One region of the Streptomyces sp. NBC_00239 genome, then DNA from elsewhere that is predicted to be linked to it. Evidence: riboswitches for the same ligand, from Rfam matches in the RefSeq annotation. Region 1 holds a riboswitch; the other holds the start of a gene.
The links. Region 1 has a riboswitch for ZMP and ZTP ahead of glyA (serine hydroxymethyltransferase). Riboswitches for the same ligand answer to the same signal wherever they lie in the genome.
Positions count from the first base shown of each region.

Region 2: linked by a shared signal. The riboswitch ahead of OG764_RS08075 (bifunctional 5,10-methylenetetrahydrofolate dehydrogenase/5,10-methenyltetrahydrofolate cyclohydrolase) and the one ahead of glyA (serine hydroxymethyltransferase) in region 1 are both predicted to bind ZMP and ZTP.

Region 1 is NZ_CP108095.1:3,397,681-3,405,325, forward strand. Features, by position in the region: gene glyA (serine hydroxymethyltransferase) at 232-1,497, opposite strand; ZMP/ZTP riboswitch at 1,533-1,624, opposite strand; gene rocD (ornithine--oxo-acid transaminase) at 1,731-2,936, shown strand; gene OG764_RS14815 (hypothetical protein) at 3,126-3,974, shown strand; gene pdxR (MocR-like pyridoxine biosynthesis transcription factor PdxR) at 4,015-5,433, opposite strand; gene OG764_RS14825 (carboxymuconolactone decarboxylase family protein) at 5,481-5,993, shown strand; gene OG764_RS14830 (hypothetical protein) at 6,031-6,807, opposite strand; gene OG764_RS14835 (hypothetical protein) at 7,222-7,641, opposite strand; gene OG764_RS14840 (hypothetical protein) at 7,631-7,645, opposite strand, start outside.
Region 2 is NZ_CP108095.1:1,846,012-1,853,656, reverse strand. Features, by position in the region: gene OG764_RS08095 (amino acid permease) at 1-173, shown strand, start outside; gene OG764_RS08090 (SRPBCC family protein) at 216-656, shown strand; gene OG764_RS08085 (RNA polymerase sigma factor) at 780-2,342, opposite strand; gene OG764_RS08080 (class I SAM-dependent methyltransferase) at 2,557-3,318, opposite strand; ZMP/ZTP riboswitch at 3,379-3,495, shown strand; gene OG764_RS08075 (bifunctional 5,10-methylenetetrahydrofolate dehydrogenase/5,10-methenyltetrahydrofolate cyclohydrolase) at 3,569-4,417, shown strand; gene OG764_RS08070 (hypothetical protein) at 4,678-5,094, shown strand; gene OG764_RS08065 (helix-turn-helix domain-containing protein) at 5,080-5,883, opposite strand; gene OG764_RS08060 (hydroxysqualene dehydroxylase) at 5,909-7,645, opposite strand, start outside.

The sequences.
Region 1 (7,645 bases):
CGGGTCCGAGGGCCCGCTGAGGTGAGGATCACAGCAGGCAGTACGGCCCGGCCCGGTACCGGCGGGTATCCGCACGGCTGGATCTTGCCCCGGTCGAACGACCGTTAGCGAATACGGCCTCTCCGGCGCTTGGGGCGCGGGGCTCCGGGGGCGGAGCCCCCGGAGCCGCCCCGCCGGGCGGCACCGGAGGGAGAGCGGACACCGGGCGCCCGCTCCCCCGGACGCGCCGGATCAGGCGAGCGGCAGGCCCGGTGCCGGGTGGGCGGCCATCAGCTCGGCCACCTCGGCGCGGATCACCGCGAGGGCCGCCTCGTCGCCGGTGCCGGCGGCCGTGACACCGCGGTCGATCCAGTCGGCGACCGCGGCCATGTCGGCGGTGCCCAGGCCGCGCGAGGTCAGCGACGGGGTGCCGATGCGCACGCCGGACGGGTCGAAGGGCTTGCGGGTGTCGTACGGGACGGTGTTGTAGTTCACCACGATGCCCGCCCGGTCCAGCGCCTTGGCGGCGACCTTGCCCGGCACGTCCTTGGGGGTGAGGTCCATCAGGATCAGGTGGTTGTCGGTGCCGCCCGAGACCAGGTCGAAGCCCCGCTCCAGCAGCGCTTCGGCCAGCGCCTTCGCGTTGTCGACCACCGCGTGCGCGTACGTGCGGAAGGAGTCCTGGGAGGCCTCGTGCAGGGCCACCGCGATACCGGCGGTGGTCTGGTTGTGCGGACCGCCCTGCAAGCCCGGGAAGACCGCCTTGTCGATGGCCTTCGCGTGCTCCTCGCGGCACATCAGCATGGCGCCGCGCGGGCCGCGCAGGGTCTTGTGGGTGGTGGTCGACACGACGTCGACGTGCGGCACGGGCGAGGGGTGGGCGCCGCCCGCGATCAGGCCGGCGATGTGCGCGACGTCGGCGACGAGCACCGCGCCCGCCTCCTCCGCGATCTGCGCGAACGCCGCGAAGTCGATCGTCCGGGGCAGCGCCGTGCCACCGCAGAAGATCACCTTGGGGCGCTCCTTGAGGGCGAGCTCGCGCACCTCGTCGAAGTCGATCAGGCCGGTGTCGGGGCGTACGCCGTACTGGACGCCGCGGAACCAGGAGCCGGTGGCGGAGACGCCCCAGCCGTGCGTGAGGTGGCCGCCCATCGGCAGGGCCATGCCCATCACGGTGTCGCCGGGCTGCGCGAAGGCCAGGTAGACGGCCAGGTTCGCGGGCGAGCCGGAGTACGGCTGGACGTTGGCGTGGTCGACGCCGAAGACGGCCTTGGCGCGCGCCACGGCCAGCGACTCGACCTGGTCGATGTTCTGCTGGCCCTCGTAGTAGCGGCGGCCCGGGTAGCCCTCGCTGTACTTGTTCTGCAGCACCGTGCCGGAGGCTTCCAGCACGGCCGCGGACACGTAGTTCTCGCTGGGGATCAGGCGCAGGGTCTCGGCCTGCAGGAGCTCCTCGGCCCCGACGAGCGCGGCGAGCGCGGGGTCGGCGGCGGCAAGGGCGGGATGGCGCACGGTCATGGCGTCGTCCTCCGGGGTCGTTGTCGAATCGTCCCCGCGACGGCCCAGGCGAGCGGCCCGCTGTTGCGGTCGTGCGCGCACGGCTCCCCCGGAGTTCGTTCTCCGTACGCCAGTCGCCGTGCGTGTCCTCACCTTAACGGGCGCACCACGCGCGAAGGTTTCCTCGTCCACCATCCGAGCGACGATAGAAGTGACGCCACCCCCGTCGCCGTCCAACGATGAACGGAGACCCCGTGTCGACCACCACAGACGCCATCCGCTCCGCCGAGGCGCACAGCGCGCACAACTACCACCCGCTCCCGCTCGTGGTCGCCACGGCCGAGGGCGCGTGGATGACCGACGTCGAAGGCCGCAGATACCTCGACATGCTGGCCGGCTACTCGGCGCTCAACTTCGGCCACGGCAACCGGCGGCTGATCGAGGCGGCGAAGGCCCAGCTGGAACGGGTCACGCTGACCTCGCGCGCCTTCCACCACGACCGGTTCGCCGAATTCTGCGAGCAGCTCGCCGCGTTGTGCGGCAAGGAGATGGTGCTGCCCATGAACACCGGGGCCGAGGCCGTGGAGACGGCCGTCAAGACGGCCCGCAAGTGGGGCTACGAGGTGAAGGGCGTCCCCGACGGACACGCGAAGATCGTGGTCGCGGCGGACAACTTCCACGGCCGCACCACCACGATCGTGTCGTTCTCCACGGACCACGACGCCCGCGACCACTTCGGCCCGTACACCCCGGGCTTCGAGATCGTCCCGTACGGGGACCTCACCGCGATGGCGGCGGCGGTCACCGAGAACACGGTCGCGGTGCTCCTGGAGCCGATCCAGGGCGAGGCCGGGGTGCTGGTGCCGCCGGCCGGGTACCTCGCCGGCGTGCGGGAGCTGACCCGGCAGCGGAACGTGCTGCTCATGGCCGACGAGATCCAGTCGGGGCTGGGCCGTACGGGCCGCACCTTCGCGTGTGAGCACGAGGGCGTCGTCCCGGACGTGTACGTCCTCGGCAAGGCGCTCGGCGGCGGCATCGTGCCGGTGTCCGCGGTGGTCGCGGACCGCGACGTGCTGGGGGTCTTCCGGCCGGGCGAGCACGGCTCCACCTTCGGCGGCAACCCGCTGGCCTGCGCGGTCGCGCTGGAGGTCATCGCGATGCTGCGCGGCGGCGAGTACCAGCAGCGCGCCGCCGAACTCGGCGACCACCTGCACCGGGAGCTGGGGCTGCTCGTCGGCGGCGGGGTGACCGCGGTGCGCGGGCGGGGGCTGTGGGCGGGTGTGGACATCGCGCCGGAGCACGGGACGGGCCGGGAGGTCTCGGAGAAGCTGATGGAACTCGGGGTGCTGGTGAAGGACACGCACGGGGCCACGATTCGGCTTGCGCCGCCGCTGGTCATCGGCAAGGAGGACCTCGACTGGGGTCTCGAACAACTCCGCTCCCTCTTCCCCAACCCCTGACCTCCGCCGGCCTCGCCGGGCCGCAACTGCCGGCTCCGCCGACGCCTCGGGGGCAACCTCCGGCCTCGCCGGCGAGGCTGAATTCGCCCGCCGGCGCCGGGCGGCTGAACCGGCCCGCCGAAGCCAGGCGGGTTTGGCGGGCGGGGCCACGGGGGCCGGTGGACTACAGTCCCTTTTGTGCTGGTTGGGATGTTGTGTGCGCTCGGGGCCGCCGTCTGCTTCGGCACGGCCTCGGTCCTGCAGGCCGTCGCCACCCGCGCCACCACCCCCGGCACCGGCTCCGGCGTGGACGCCCGCCTGCTGCTGCGGGCGCTGCACCAGTGGCGCTACCTGGCCGGCCTCGCACTGGACGGCCTCGGCTTCGTCCTCCAGATCATCGCGCTGCGTTCCATCCCGATCTACGCCGTCGGCGCCGCGCTCGCCGCGAGCCTCGCGGTCACCGCGGTGGTCGCCTCCCGGCTGCTGCACGTCCGCCTCAGCGGCAGCGAATGGGCCGCGGTCGGCGTCGTCTGCGCGGGGCTGGCGATGCTGGCCCTCGCCGCCGGCGAGGAGGGCACCGAGCCCGGCACCGACGCCCTGAAGTTCGCCATGCTGGGCTGCGCGCTGGCCGTACTCGCGGTGGGAGCCGTGGCCGGCCGGCTGCCCGACCGCAGCCGGGCGCTCGCCCTCGGCCTCGGATCGGGCACCGGCTTCGGCGTGGTCGAGGTGTCCGTCCGCCTGATCGACAGCCTGTCCCCCGCCCACCTCCTCACCAATCCGGCGACGTACGCCCTGCTGCTCGGTGGCGGCGCCGCCTTCCTGCTGCTCACCTCGGCCCTCCAGCGCGGTTCGGTCACCACCGCCACCGCCGGAATGGAGCTGGGCGAGACGGTGGGGCCGGCCCTGGTGGGTGTCGTATGGCTGGGAGACCGCACCCGCGAGGGGCTGGCCTGGCTGGCGGTGGCCGGTTTCGCGGTCGCGGTGGCGGGCGCCCTCGCCCTGGCCCGCTTCGGCGAACTCCCCGGCGAGGCCGGCCCGGGACCGGCCCGCGACGCCTGACCGCTCCACGCCGCACCGCTTCCGCCGCCGCCCGGCCCGGTCAGGCCGCCACCACCGCCCGCAGGGCCGCGCACAGCACGTCCAGCGTCGGGGTCCAGGCGCTGTCCGGCGGGGTGGCGTAACCGATGACCAGCGCGTCGCGCGGCGGAAGCGCCGCGGCCGGGTGCCGGTAGCGGGCCAGGCCCTCCAGGACCAGACCGCGGTCGGCGGCCTCCCGCAGGACGGCCGGCTCGGTGCCCGCGGGCAGTTCCAGCACCGCGTGCAGGCCCGCCGCCACGCCCGACACCCGGGCCCGCGGGGCCCGTTCGGCGAGCGCCGCGACCAGCTGGTCGCGGCGCCGCCGGTAGCGCAGCCGCATCCCGCGCACGTGCCGGTCGTAGGAGCCCGAGGCGATGAACTGCGCCAGGGTCAGCTGCTCCAGGGCGCTGGACGTCCAGTCGCTGCCGCCCTTCGCCGCGACGACCTCGTCGGCCAGCGCGGGCGGCAGCACCAGCCAGCCGATCCGCAGGCCCGGCGCCAGCGACTTGCTCGCGGTGCCGCAGTAGACCACCCGGTCCGGGTCCAGCCCCTGGAGCGCCCCGACCAGCTGCCCGTCGTAGCGGAACTCCCCGTCGTAGTCGTCCTCCAGGAGCAGCCCGCCGGTCGCGCCCGCCCACCGCACCAGCTCGGCGCGCCGCCGGGCGGGCAGCGCGTCCCCGGTGGGGAACCGGTGCGCCGGGGTCGCCAGCACCGCGCCCACCCCCGGGCCGGGCAGCTCCCCGGCACCCAGCGGTACGGTCTCCAGCCCGGCGTCGGCGAGCAGGTCGCGGTGGACGTCCAGTCCGTACGGGTCGACGGCCACGGCCCGGACGCCGCGCTCCCGCAGCACCCGCCCCAGCAGCATCAGCCCGTGCGCGAACCCGGCGCACGTCACGACCCGGCCGGGATCCGCGTACACCCCGCGGGCCCGCGCCAGGTACTCGGCGAGGACCGTCCGCAGTTCGGGGCGGCCGCGCGGGTCCCCGTACCCGAACGCCTCGTGGGGGGCCTCGGCCAGCGCCTGCCGGGCCGCCGCCAGCCAGGCCCGGCGCGGAAAGCCCGCCAGGTCCGGGGAGCCGGGCATCAGGCTGTACGCCGGGCCGCGCCGTTCGGGGGCCCGCGGCCGGGTCACCGGCCGGGCGGCGACCCGGGTGCCAGAGCCCTGACGGGCCGTCAGCCAGCCGCCCGCGACGAGTTCCGCGTAGGCGTCGGCGACCGTGTTGCGGGCGATGCCGAGGTCGGCGGCGAGCTGCCGCGAGGACGGCAGCCGGGTGCCCGCGGCGAGCCGGCCGCCGCGCACGGCCTCCCGCAGCGCCGCCACCAGCCCGGCGCGCACGCCGCGCACCCCGTGCGGAGCGGCGCCGCCGCGTTCACCCGCTTGCCCACCGGTGCCGAGCTCCAGATGCAGGTCAGCACCGAAAGTGGCCCACGAATCCGTCATGGGAGTGGACCATATCCGCCTGTCGGGCCCCTCGTACGGTGGGAGCCATGACGACCACGAAGGACGAGAAGACCACGCCGGTGTACGCCACCGAGGAGCCGCGGCGACTGGACTGGAGCAGGCACGCCCCCGGCGTCTTCCGGGCGATGATCGCCCTGGACGCGGCGGCGACCAAGCACCTCGACCCGGCCCTCGCCGAGCTGGTGAAGATCCGCGCCTCGCAGCTCAACCACTGCGCCTACTGCCTCGACATGCACACCACGGACGCGCTGGCGGAGGGCGAGAGCGTCCAGCGCATCGTGCAGCTCTCGGCCTGGGAGGAGTCCCGGCACTTCTACACCGAGAAGGAGCTGGCGGCCCTCGAACTGACCGAGGCCGTCACCGTCCTCACGGACGGCTTCGTGCCGGACGAGGTCTTCGCACGGGCCGCCGCCCAGTTCGACGAGACCGAGCTGTCCCACCTGCTCGGCCTGATCGCCACCATCAACGCGTGGAACCGCTTCGGCGTGGCCTGCCGCCTGACGCCCGGCCACTACACGGCCGGCATGTTCAAGAACTGACCACGCCGAGGGGCCAGGGCGTCAGGACGTCAGGACGTCAGGACGTCACCTCGAACGCGGCCAGGGCCGCGGCCAGTACGTCCTGCTGGCGGGGCCATTCGGCGGCCGGCGCGCGGACCAGCAGGGCGTACTTCTCGCCGGTGGGCGTGACGAAGACCCGCTCCACCCCGCGCCGCCGGCTGCCGGTCGAACCGTCGTACTCGTACACCAGCTCGGCGGCGGCCGGTCCACCCGCCTCGCCCGGGATCTCGGTGACGGACACCTCGGTGTAGCCGGGGTTCGAGGCGAGCGTGCCGGAGGCGCCGCGGACCGCGTCCAGCGGGCTCAGCTCCGGCTCGTCCACCCGGAAGACCTGGAGCAGCGACTCGCGGTCCGCGGAGCGGAAGAACACCCCGGTCTTCTCCTCGCTGCGCGCCCAGTCGTCGGGGACGGCGAGGGTGAAGCCCTTCGGGTCCTCGGCGATCCGGAACCCGTCCGGAACCGCGCCGGCGGTCGGCGAGGCCGACGCGGACGCCGATGCCGACGCCTCGGGCGAGGCGGACGGGTCGGGCGGGGTGGCCTCCCCCTGCGGGTCGTCGGTGGATGTGCCGGGCGAGGCGGTGACCGTCGCGCGGGCGGCCGGATCGTCGTTGCGCTGGACGAGCCAGACGGCGGCGCCGCCGCCCGCGAGTGCCGCCACCGCCACCACCGCGATCACCGGGCTGAACAGGGCGGACCGCTTGCGCGGCACCGGCGGGTACCCGGCCGCGGTGTCCCCCAGCGGGGGCAGCTGCGGCAGGGCGGGCAGCGACGGGAGCGGCGGCAGGGACGGCACCGGCGGACCGGCCGGCGCCACCCCGGGCAACGGCGGCAGCGCCCCGCCGGGCTGCCCGGAACCCGCCCCGGACGAGCCGTCCGCAACCGCCCCGGGACCCGCTTCGGTGCCGGGCCGATACGGAGAACCGTGCCCGCCACCCGCTTCGGTGCCGGGACCGTACGGAGACCCCGGCCCGCCGCCCGCCTCGGACCCGGGGCCGTGAGCGGACGCCGGACCGGAGGCAGAACCGGAACCGGCCGCCGGACCGTACGAGGGTGCCGGCCCGGGGCCCGCTGCGGGCGGGGTCGGAGGGGCCGGCGGCGGGGTCGGGGCCTGCGGGGGTTCCGGGGCCGGTTCGGGGCCGGTTTCCCAGCTCTGGGTCGCCGGGTTCCACCGCGGGCTGCCGCCCCCGCCCCCGCCTGCGGCCACGGCTCAGCCTCCCAGCAGCTGGGTGAGGAGTCCCGCCACGGTGGCGCCGGAGGCCAGGAACTCCACGACCGGACCGGCCGAGGCCAGCGCCGCGTGCAGCCGGCCCAGGCGCCCCGGTGCGGCCGCGCCCGCCTCCTCGATCTCCTCGGCCGCGCCCGCCAGTTCCTCGTCGAGCGCGGTGGTCTCGGCCCGCGGGGTCAGCCGGGCGAGGTCCGCGCGCAGCTCGCGCACGGCGGCCAGCAGCTCCTGCTGGGCGGTGTCGACGGGCGCGGCGTAGTGGTTGTTGGTGTTGGTCGCGGTTCCGTGCGCGCCGAAGTTCACGGCGCTGCCGGAGATGTTCCCCACCTGGAAGGACGGCCCCGGACCGGGTGCCGGAGCCCCCGCACCGCCCGTCCCGCCCGTGCCGCGTTCGTCATGCGCCATTGCC
Region 2 (7,645 bases), 1.6 Mb from region 1:
TGGTGCGCGACGCCGTCCTCGCGGGCGCCGCCTTCGCGTTCTCGCTGTGGCTGGTCGCGGGCTCCGGCTACGCGGCCGTCTACCAGGGCGTCCTGTTCCTCTTCGCGGGTGTGCTCGGATACGCGTGGATGGCCGGGAAGAAGCGGCGGGCGGGCCTCCCACCAGCGCGGTAGCGTGGAACGAGAGGACAGTCAGGGGGGCTCTAAGGGGTCGCCATGTCCGCGATCAGGAACAGCATCGACATCGACCGCAGGCCCGAGGACGTCTACACGTACATCACGAACCCCACGCACCTGCCGGAGTGGCAGGACAGCGCCGTGTCCGCCGTTCCCATGGGCGAGCTTCCCGTGCACATCGGTTCACGGGTCGTCGTCACCCGGCAGATCGGCAAGCGGCAGATGCCCTCGACCATGGAATTCACGGAGCTCGACCCGCCGAGGAGCTGGCACATCCACGGCGTCGACGGGCCGGTCCGGCCGGACGTCCAGGGCACCATCGAACCCCTCGACGGCGGGACCCGCTCGCGGGTCACGATCTCCGTCGACTTCGAGGGGCGCGGTCTGGGCCGGGCTTTGGTCCCCCTCAAGGTCAAGCCCATGGTCCGCAAGGAGATGCCGCAGAGCGAGGAGAAGCTGAAGCACCTGCTGGAGGCCTGAGCGCAGCCGTCACGCCCTGAGCCCCGCCACTCCCTGAGCGGCCGCCCGCCCCGCGGAGCCGCACACGACGACGCCCCCGACCCGCCGTGCGGCAGGTCGGGGGCGTTCCGCCGTGGGGCCGGATCAGTCGAGGTAGTCGCGCAGCACCTGCGAGCGCGACGGGTGGCGCAGCTTGGACATCGTCTTCGACTCGATCTGACGGATCCGCTCACGGGTGACCCCGTAGACCCGGCCGATCTCGTCCAGCGTCTTCGGCTGGCCGTCGTTCAGGCCGTACCGCATGGACACGACACCGGCCTCACGCTCGGAGAGCGTGCCCAGGATCGACTGCAGCTGCTCCTGGAGGAACGTGAAGGAGACCGCGTCGGCCGGCACGACCGCCTCGGAGTCCTCGATGAGGTCACCGAACTCGCTGTCGCCCTCCTCACCCAGCGGGGTGTGCAGGGAGATCGGCTCGCGGCCGTACTTCTGGACCTCGATGACCTTCTCGGGGGTCATGTCGAGTTCCTTGCCCAGCTCCTCCGGAGTGGGCTCGCGCCCGAGGTCCTGGAGCATCTGGCGCTGCACGCGGGCGAGCTTGTTGATGATCTCGACCATGTGCACCGGGATGCGGATGGTGCGGGACTGGTCGGCCATCGCACGCGTGATCGCCTGGCGGATCCACCAGGTGGCGTACGTGGAGAACTTGAAGCCCTTGGTGTAGTCGAACTTCTCGACCGCGCGGATCAGGCCGACGTTGCCCTCCTGGATCAGGTCCAGGAACAGCATGCCGCGGCCCGTGTAGCGCTTGGCCAGCGAGACCACGAGACGGAGGTTGGCCTCCAGCAGGTGGTTCTTGGCCCGGCGGCCGTCCTCGACGAGGATCTCCAGCTCGCGCTTGAACGCGGGCTTGTGGTCCTCTTCCTCCTCCAGCTTGTACTCGGAGAAGAGACCCGCCTCGATCCGCTTGGCGAGCTCCACCTCCTGCTCGGCGTTGAGGAGCGGCACCTTGCCGATCAGCTTCAGGTAGTCCTTGACCGGGTCGGCGGTGGCGCCGGCGACCATGACCGTCTGCGCCGGGGCGTCGTCGTCGTCCTCGTCGGACAGCACGAAGCCCTGGCCGGCGCCCGCCTTGGGCGCCTCCTCCTCGGTGTCGTCGGCCAGGTCCTCGGCCCACTCCTCGCCCTCGACCTCGGGGTTCTCCGGGTCGGCGTCCTTGGCGCTGGTCTTCTTCGCAGCCGTCTTCTTCACGGCGGCGGTCTTCTTCGCAGCGGTCTTCTTGACCGTGCGCTTCTTGGGCTCGGCGGCGGTGTCGTCCGCGTCCGGCCCGGGCTCTGCCGATATCGCCGCGGCGGCGGCCGCGGGGGCGGCAGCGGTCTTGCGGGCACCGATGGGGCGGGGCGGGGCAGCCGTCTTCTTCACGGCCGTGCGAGCCGGGGCCGCGGCAGCCTTGCGCGGCTTCTTCGCGGCGGTCTTGGCGGCGGGGGCCGCGCTGACGTGCAGCGCCACGCCCTCCTCGTCCAGCACCTGGTTCAGGCTGCGCAGGACCCGCTTCCACTGGTCCACCGGGATGCGGCCGGCCTCGAAGGCCTGGCGCACGTCGTCACCGTTGATGTGACCCTGCTCGCGGCCGCGCTCTACGAGTGCGACGAGGGCCTCCGATTCGGCGATCTCCGGAGGGAACGTACGGGACGGGCTGAGCGACACAAGGAGCCTCTCGTTGCGAACAGACAAAGGACGGGCGGGACATCATCGCGCGACGGCAGGCACCCGATCCGGTCGGGGTCGGAGCACCGGGCTGCGCGAGGACGCCTGGTGGTTCATCGCATGCCCGAGTCGATTCGTTACGCGCGGAATTGAGTGACCTGCGCCACGCTGCCAACGAGCCGTCGCCAAGCTGCAAACGCCCGGCGGCCCCGGATCATTCCGGTTTGCGGGCTTCGATCAGGAATCGTGCCGTGTGAGCGACGAAGGGACCCTCGCGCTCGATCTGCTCGTGCAGGCTGCGCAGCCGGTCCCGGTGGTGGCCGACCGTGAAGCCGGGCACCATCCAGATCACCTTCCGGAGAAAGTAGATCACGGCTCCGATGTCGTGGAACTCCGTCCGCAGCCGCTCCGACCTCAGATCGACCACCTCCAGCCCCGCCGACTCCGCGTCGGCCGCCGCGTCCTCGGGATGCCGCCTGCGCCGTACGTCCTCCGGCTGCGGGCCCAGGAAGTACTCCACCAGCTCGAAGACGCTCGCAGGGCCGACCTGCTGCGAGAAGTACGTGCCCCCGGGCCGCAGCACCCGCGCGATCTCCTCCCACCAGATCGTCACCGGGTGACGGCTGGAAACGAGGTCGAAGGCCTCGTCGCCGAAGGGCAGCGGCGGCTCGTCGGAATCGGCGACGACCACCGCGCCCAGCGGGTGCAGCAGCCGGGTGGCCTTCGCGACGTTCGGCGCCCAGGACTCGGTGGCCACCGTCAGGCGGGGCAGCGGCCCGGCTCCGGCCAGCACCTCGCCGCCGCCGGTCTGGATGTCGAGGGCCGCCTCCGCGCGGGCCAGCCGCTCGCCCAGCAGGTGCTGGTAGCCCCAGGAGGGGCGCTGCTCGGTGGCACGGCCGTCGAGCCAGGAGAAGTCCCAGCCGTCGACGGAAACGGACTCGGCCTCTGCCACCAGTTTGTCGAAAACAGGAGTCATGTCTTGATCGTCCCAGTTCCCGGGTCGGCTGGGCCACCGGATTGCCATTGGGTAGGCTGGACGGCGGGCCGTGACTGGCGCTTGGGTGGATCACCACCGGGGAGCGGCCCGGCGTATTCCGGTTTCCGGCATTCCGGTTCCGGTACGTCGTTACTGCCGCGCGCCTGGGCGAACCGCGATCCCGCAGCGACGTTCAGGAGACCCCGTGACGACTGCCACGACCGACCCGACCCAGCAGAGCGCCCGCCTCATGGACGGCACCGCCGTCGCCCGGCGGATCACCGAGACCACCACCGCCCGCGCCGCCGCGATCACCGAGCGCACCGGCAAGGCCCCCTGCCTCGCGACCGTGCTCGTCGGCGAGGACCCCGCCTCCGTCACCTACGTACGGATGAAGCAGAACCGCTGCGCCAAGGCGGGCATCACCTCCCGCCACGTGGAACTGCCGGCCGAGACCACCACCGAGGAACTCGTCGCGGCGATCACCGAGCTGTCCGAGGACCCCGAGGTCAGCGGCATCCTGCTGCAGCACCCCGTGCCGCACCACATCGACGAGCGCGCCGCCTTCGAGGCCATCGCCCCCGGCAAGGACGTCGACGGCGTCACCATGCACTCGTTCGCCGCCATGGGCTTCGGGCTGCCGGGCTTCGTCTCCTGCACTCCCGGCGGCATCATGCGCCTCCTCGCCGAGTACGACGTCGACCTCACCGGCAAGCACGCCGTCGTCGTCGGCCGCAGCGCCATCCTCGGCAAGCCCGCCGGCATGCTGCTGCTGGGCCAGAACGCCACGGTCACCTACTGCCACTCCCGGACCGAGGACCTGCCCGCCATCGTCCGGCAGGCCGACGTCCTGGTCGCCGCGGTGGGCAAGGCCGAATTCATCCGCGGCGAGGACATCAAGCCCGGCGCCGTGGTCCTCGACGCCGGCTACAACGAGGGCAACGTCGGCGACGTGCACTTCCCGTCCGCCGCCGCCCGCGCCTCGCTGATCACCCCGGTCCCCGGCGGCGTCGGCCCGATGACGATCGCCGTTCTGCTGGAGCAGACCGTCCAGGCCGCCGCCACCCAGGCCGGCCTCTCCCTCGCCGACCTCACCTGATCCCCGCCCCACCCCGCACCCACGGACGCCCCGGAGCCCCAGGCCCGGGGCGTCCGCGTGTCCGGCGGGCGTCCGCGCCGCGTTCGCGGCACCGGGTGGCGCACCGGCGGCCATGACCCCGGAGGTAATCGACCGGGTTGGTGGGGGCGGGCAAGGTGGGGGCATCGGGTCCCGAGGCGGCGCACTCCGGCTCGGGATCCGGGATTCACCCCGCGTTGCCCACCCCACCCGCACCCGACCTCGACGGAGGCTGATCCGGCATGTCCGCGACCCTTGTCACCACCCTGGCCCGCACCACCGAGCCGCGCGCCGTGCTGCGGCGCTTCCTCGCCCTCGACGCCGTCGTCACCACCGCGAACGGGCTCGCCTACGCGGCGTTCTCCGCGCCGCTCGGCCGACTGCTCGGCGTCGGGCAGGAGCTGCTCCTGGGGCTCGGGATCTTCCTCGTCCTGTACGGCGCCGCCGTCGGCCGGCTCGCCTCGCGGCCGCAGCCCCCGGTCCTCGCCGTGAAGCTCGTCATCGAGGCGAACACCGCCTGGGCCGTCCTCAGTCTGCTCTCGCTCGTCCTGTGGCTCTCGCCCACCACCGCCGGAGCGGTGTGGATCCCGGCGCAGGCGGCCACCGTCGGCGGCTTCGCGCTGCTCCAGCACCTGGCGCTGCGGTCAGGGGCCGAGTGAACGCAGGTACTTCACCGTCGCCGGGTCGGCCGGCAGCATGGTCTCGATGGCCAGCTCGGCGACGGTCACGTCCATCGGCGTGTTGAACGTGGCGATCGAGGACACGAACGACAGCACCTGCCCGTCGTGCTCGATCACCAGCGGCAGTGCGAAGTACGGTACGGGATCGGCTGGTTCGGCATCCCCGGGCCGGTCGGCGACCGGGTACGCCGACACCTCCTCGTACAGCGCGCGCAGCGGCTCCGAGCGGGCCAGCGCGATCTGACGCTCCATCTGGGCCAGCAGGTGGCCGCGCCACTCCCTGAAGTTGTGGATCCGCGGCGCCAGTCCCTCGGGGTGCAGCGTGATCCGCATCGCGTTCAGCGGCGGCGCCAGCAGGTGCCCGGGCAGCCCGTCCAGGAGCATCAGGATGCCCCGATTGGCGGCGACCACGTCGTACGTCGCGTCCACGACCAGCGCCGGATACGGCTCGTACCCGGCCAGCAGCCGCTCCAGACCCTCGCGCAGCGTCCCCATCGACGGGTCGGCCAGCGGGGTCTGCGGATAGCGCGGGGCGTAACCGGCCGCCAGCAGCAGGGCGTTGCGGTCCCGCACCGGCACGTCGAGGCGGTCGGCGAGCCGCAGCAGCATCTCCTCGCTGGGCCGGGACCGCCCGGTCTCGATGAAACTGATGTGCCGGGACGAGGAGTCGGCGCGGTTCGCCAGCTCCAGCTGGCTGATCCCGCGCCGCTCCCGCCACGTGCGCAGCAGCGCACCCGCTCCCGCCGGGGTCGTCGTCACCGTCGTCATGACCGCGACCCTAGCCGAGCCGGTGTCAGCCCACGTCGAAGACGTTCCTCAGGCCCAGCCGGTAGCGCAGCCGGTCGTGCCGCCGGAACGGCTCCAGCTCCGGCGGCCGGTGCAGCGGGATGACCCGGCACCGCGCAGCCGCCGAACCGTCCCGTTCCAGAAGCGAGTTGACCGCGGCGCGGGCCGAGGCGTTCGCGCCCTCCATGGTGGCGAGGTCGATGTCGACCGACACGTAGTCCCCGCACAGGAAGAAGTTGGGGATCCGGGTGCCCGCGCTCGGCCGGTTGTGGAAGGTGCCCACCGGATGGATGAGCAGCTCGTCCTGGTTCACCGGATTCGGCGTTCCCAGCCCGTCCACGCCCGGGTCCAGGTGCCACGAGTGCAGGGCGCCGTCCCGCAGCACGGTGCGGCCCGAGTCGTTGAGCGAGGCCTTCAGCTGCGCCCACACCTCGCGGGCGACCTCCTCGCGGGAGCACTGCTTGGCCGTCTTCCCGTACAGGATCCCCGGCTTGTCCCACTCGGAGATGTCCACCGAGAGGACGTCGACGGCCGTGCCGTCGCCGTAGTCGGCCGGGAAGTCCCGGTCCGGCCAGTGCTCCGCCTGCTGGATGGCCGTCAACGACCAGGGGGAGTCAACGCAGTTGAGGTGTCCGTGGACGAGCGGGGCGCGTTCCGTCAGATAGAACTGGATGCCGGTCATCCAGTCCGTCTCCAGCCGGTCGCAGCGGCCCAGCATCGGGTCGGCGGCCCGCAGGGCCGGACCCCAGGTGCGCCGCGCGTGCTCCACCGGCAGCGCGGAGACGTAGTGGTCGGCGGTCACGGTCTGCACGGCTCCGCCCGGGTCCACGACGGTGACCCCGCCGACCCGGCCGTCCGCGTACCGGACCTCCCGTACGGTCCAGCCGATCCTGAACTCGACGCCCAGCGACCGCAGATGGGCCTCCCAGGGGTCGATCCACGCCTCGTTCGTCGGCAGGCTCAGGATCCGGTCCGGCGGGCCGTCCGCGCCGCGGCCCAGCAGGTTGAAGACGAACGCCTCGCCGAGGGTGCCCACCGTGCGGGTCGACGCCTCCTCGGCCTTCGTGGCCACGATGTTGCGCGTCACGCCGACCGCGAGGATCCGCTGGTACTCGTACGACATCTGCGCCGCCCGGGTGAACTCCCACCAGGGGGTGTGCTCCCACACCTCGTCGCGCCGCTCGTCGCAACTCGTCGCGAACACCAGCGCCCGGTCGACGAAGTAGGCCGTCTCGTGCAGCGGCAGCCGTACGAAGGTCTGCAGCAGGCCGGTCAGCGCCCGGCGCAGCTCGTCCGGGCTCAGGTCCGCCGCGCGGTGCCCCGGCCACGGGATCGGCCCGCGCAGGTCCTCGCGGCCGCCGGCGCGCGCGAACATCATCTCGGGCGGTGCGACCAGGTTGTCCCAGACCCCGTTCGCCTTGCCGGGGAAGGGGATCCGCCGCATCGTGTCCGGCAGGTTGTGGTAGATGCCCGGAATGAAGCGGAAGCCGTGCTCGGCCGGCAGGGGCCGGCGGCCGCCGCGGGCACTGTCCGGCACGCCCATGCTGCGCGCCTTGCCGCCCAGTGCCCGGCGCTCGTACACGGTCACGGCGTAGCCGCGCTCCGCGAGTTCGTGGGCGGCGGTGAGTCCGGCGACACCGCCGCCGAGCACGGCGACCCGCCTGCCCGCCGGTGACGCGGCCGCCGCCGCGGCGGCCTCGCCGGCCGTGCCCGCGAGAGTCGTGGCCGCCGCCGTGCCCGCGGC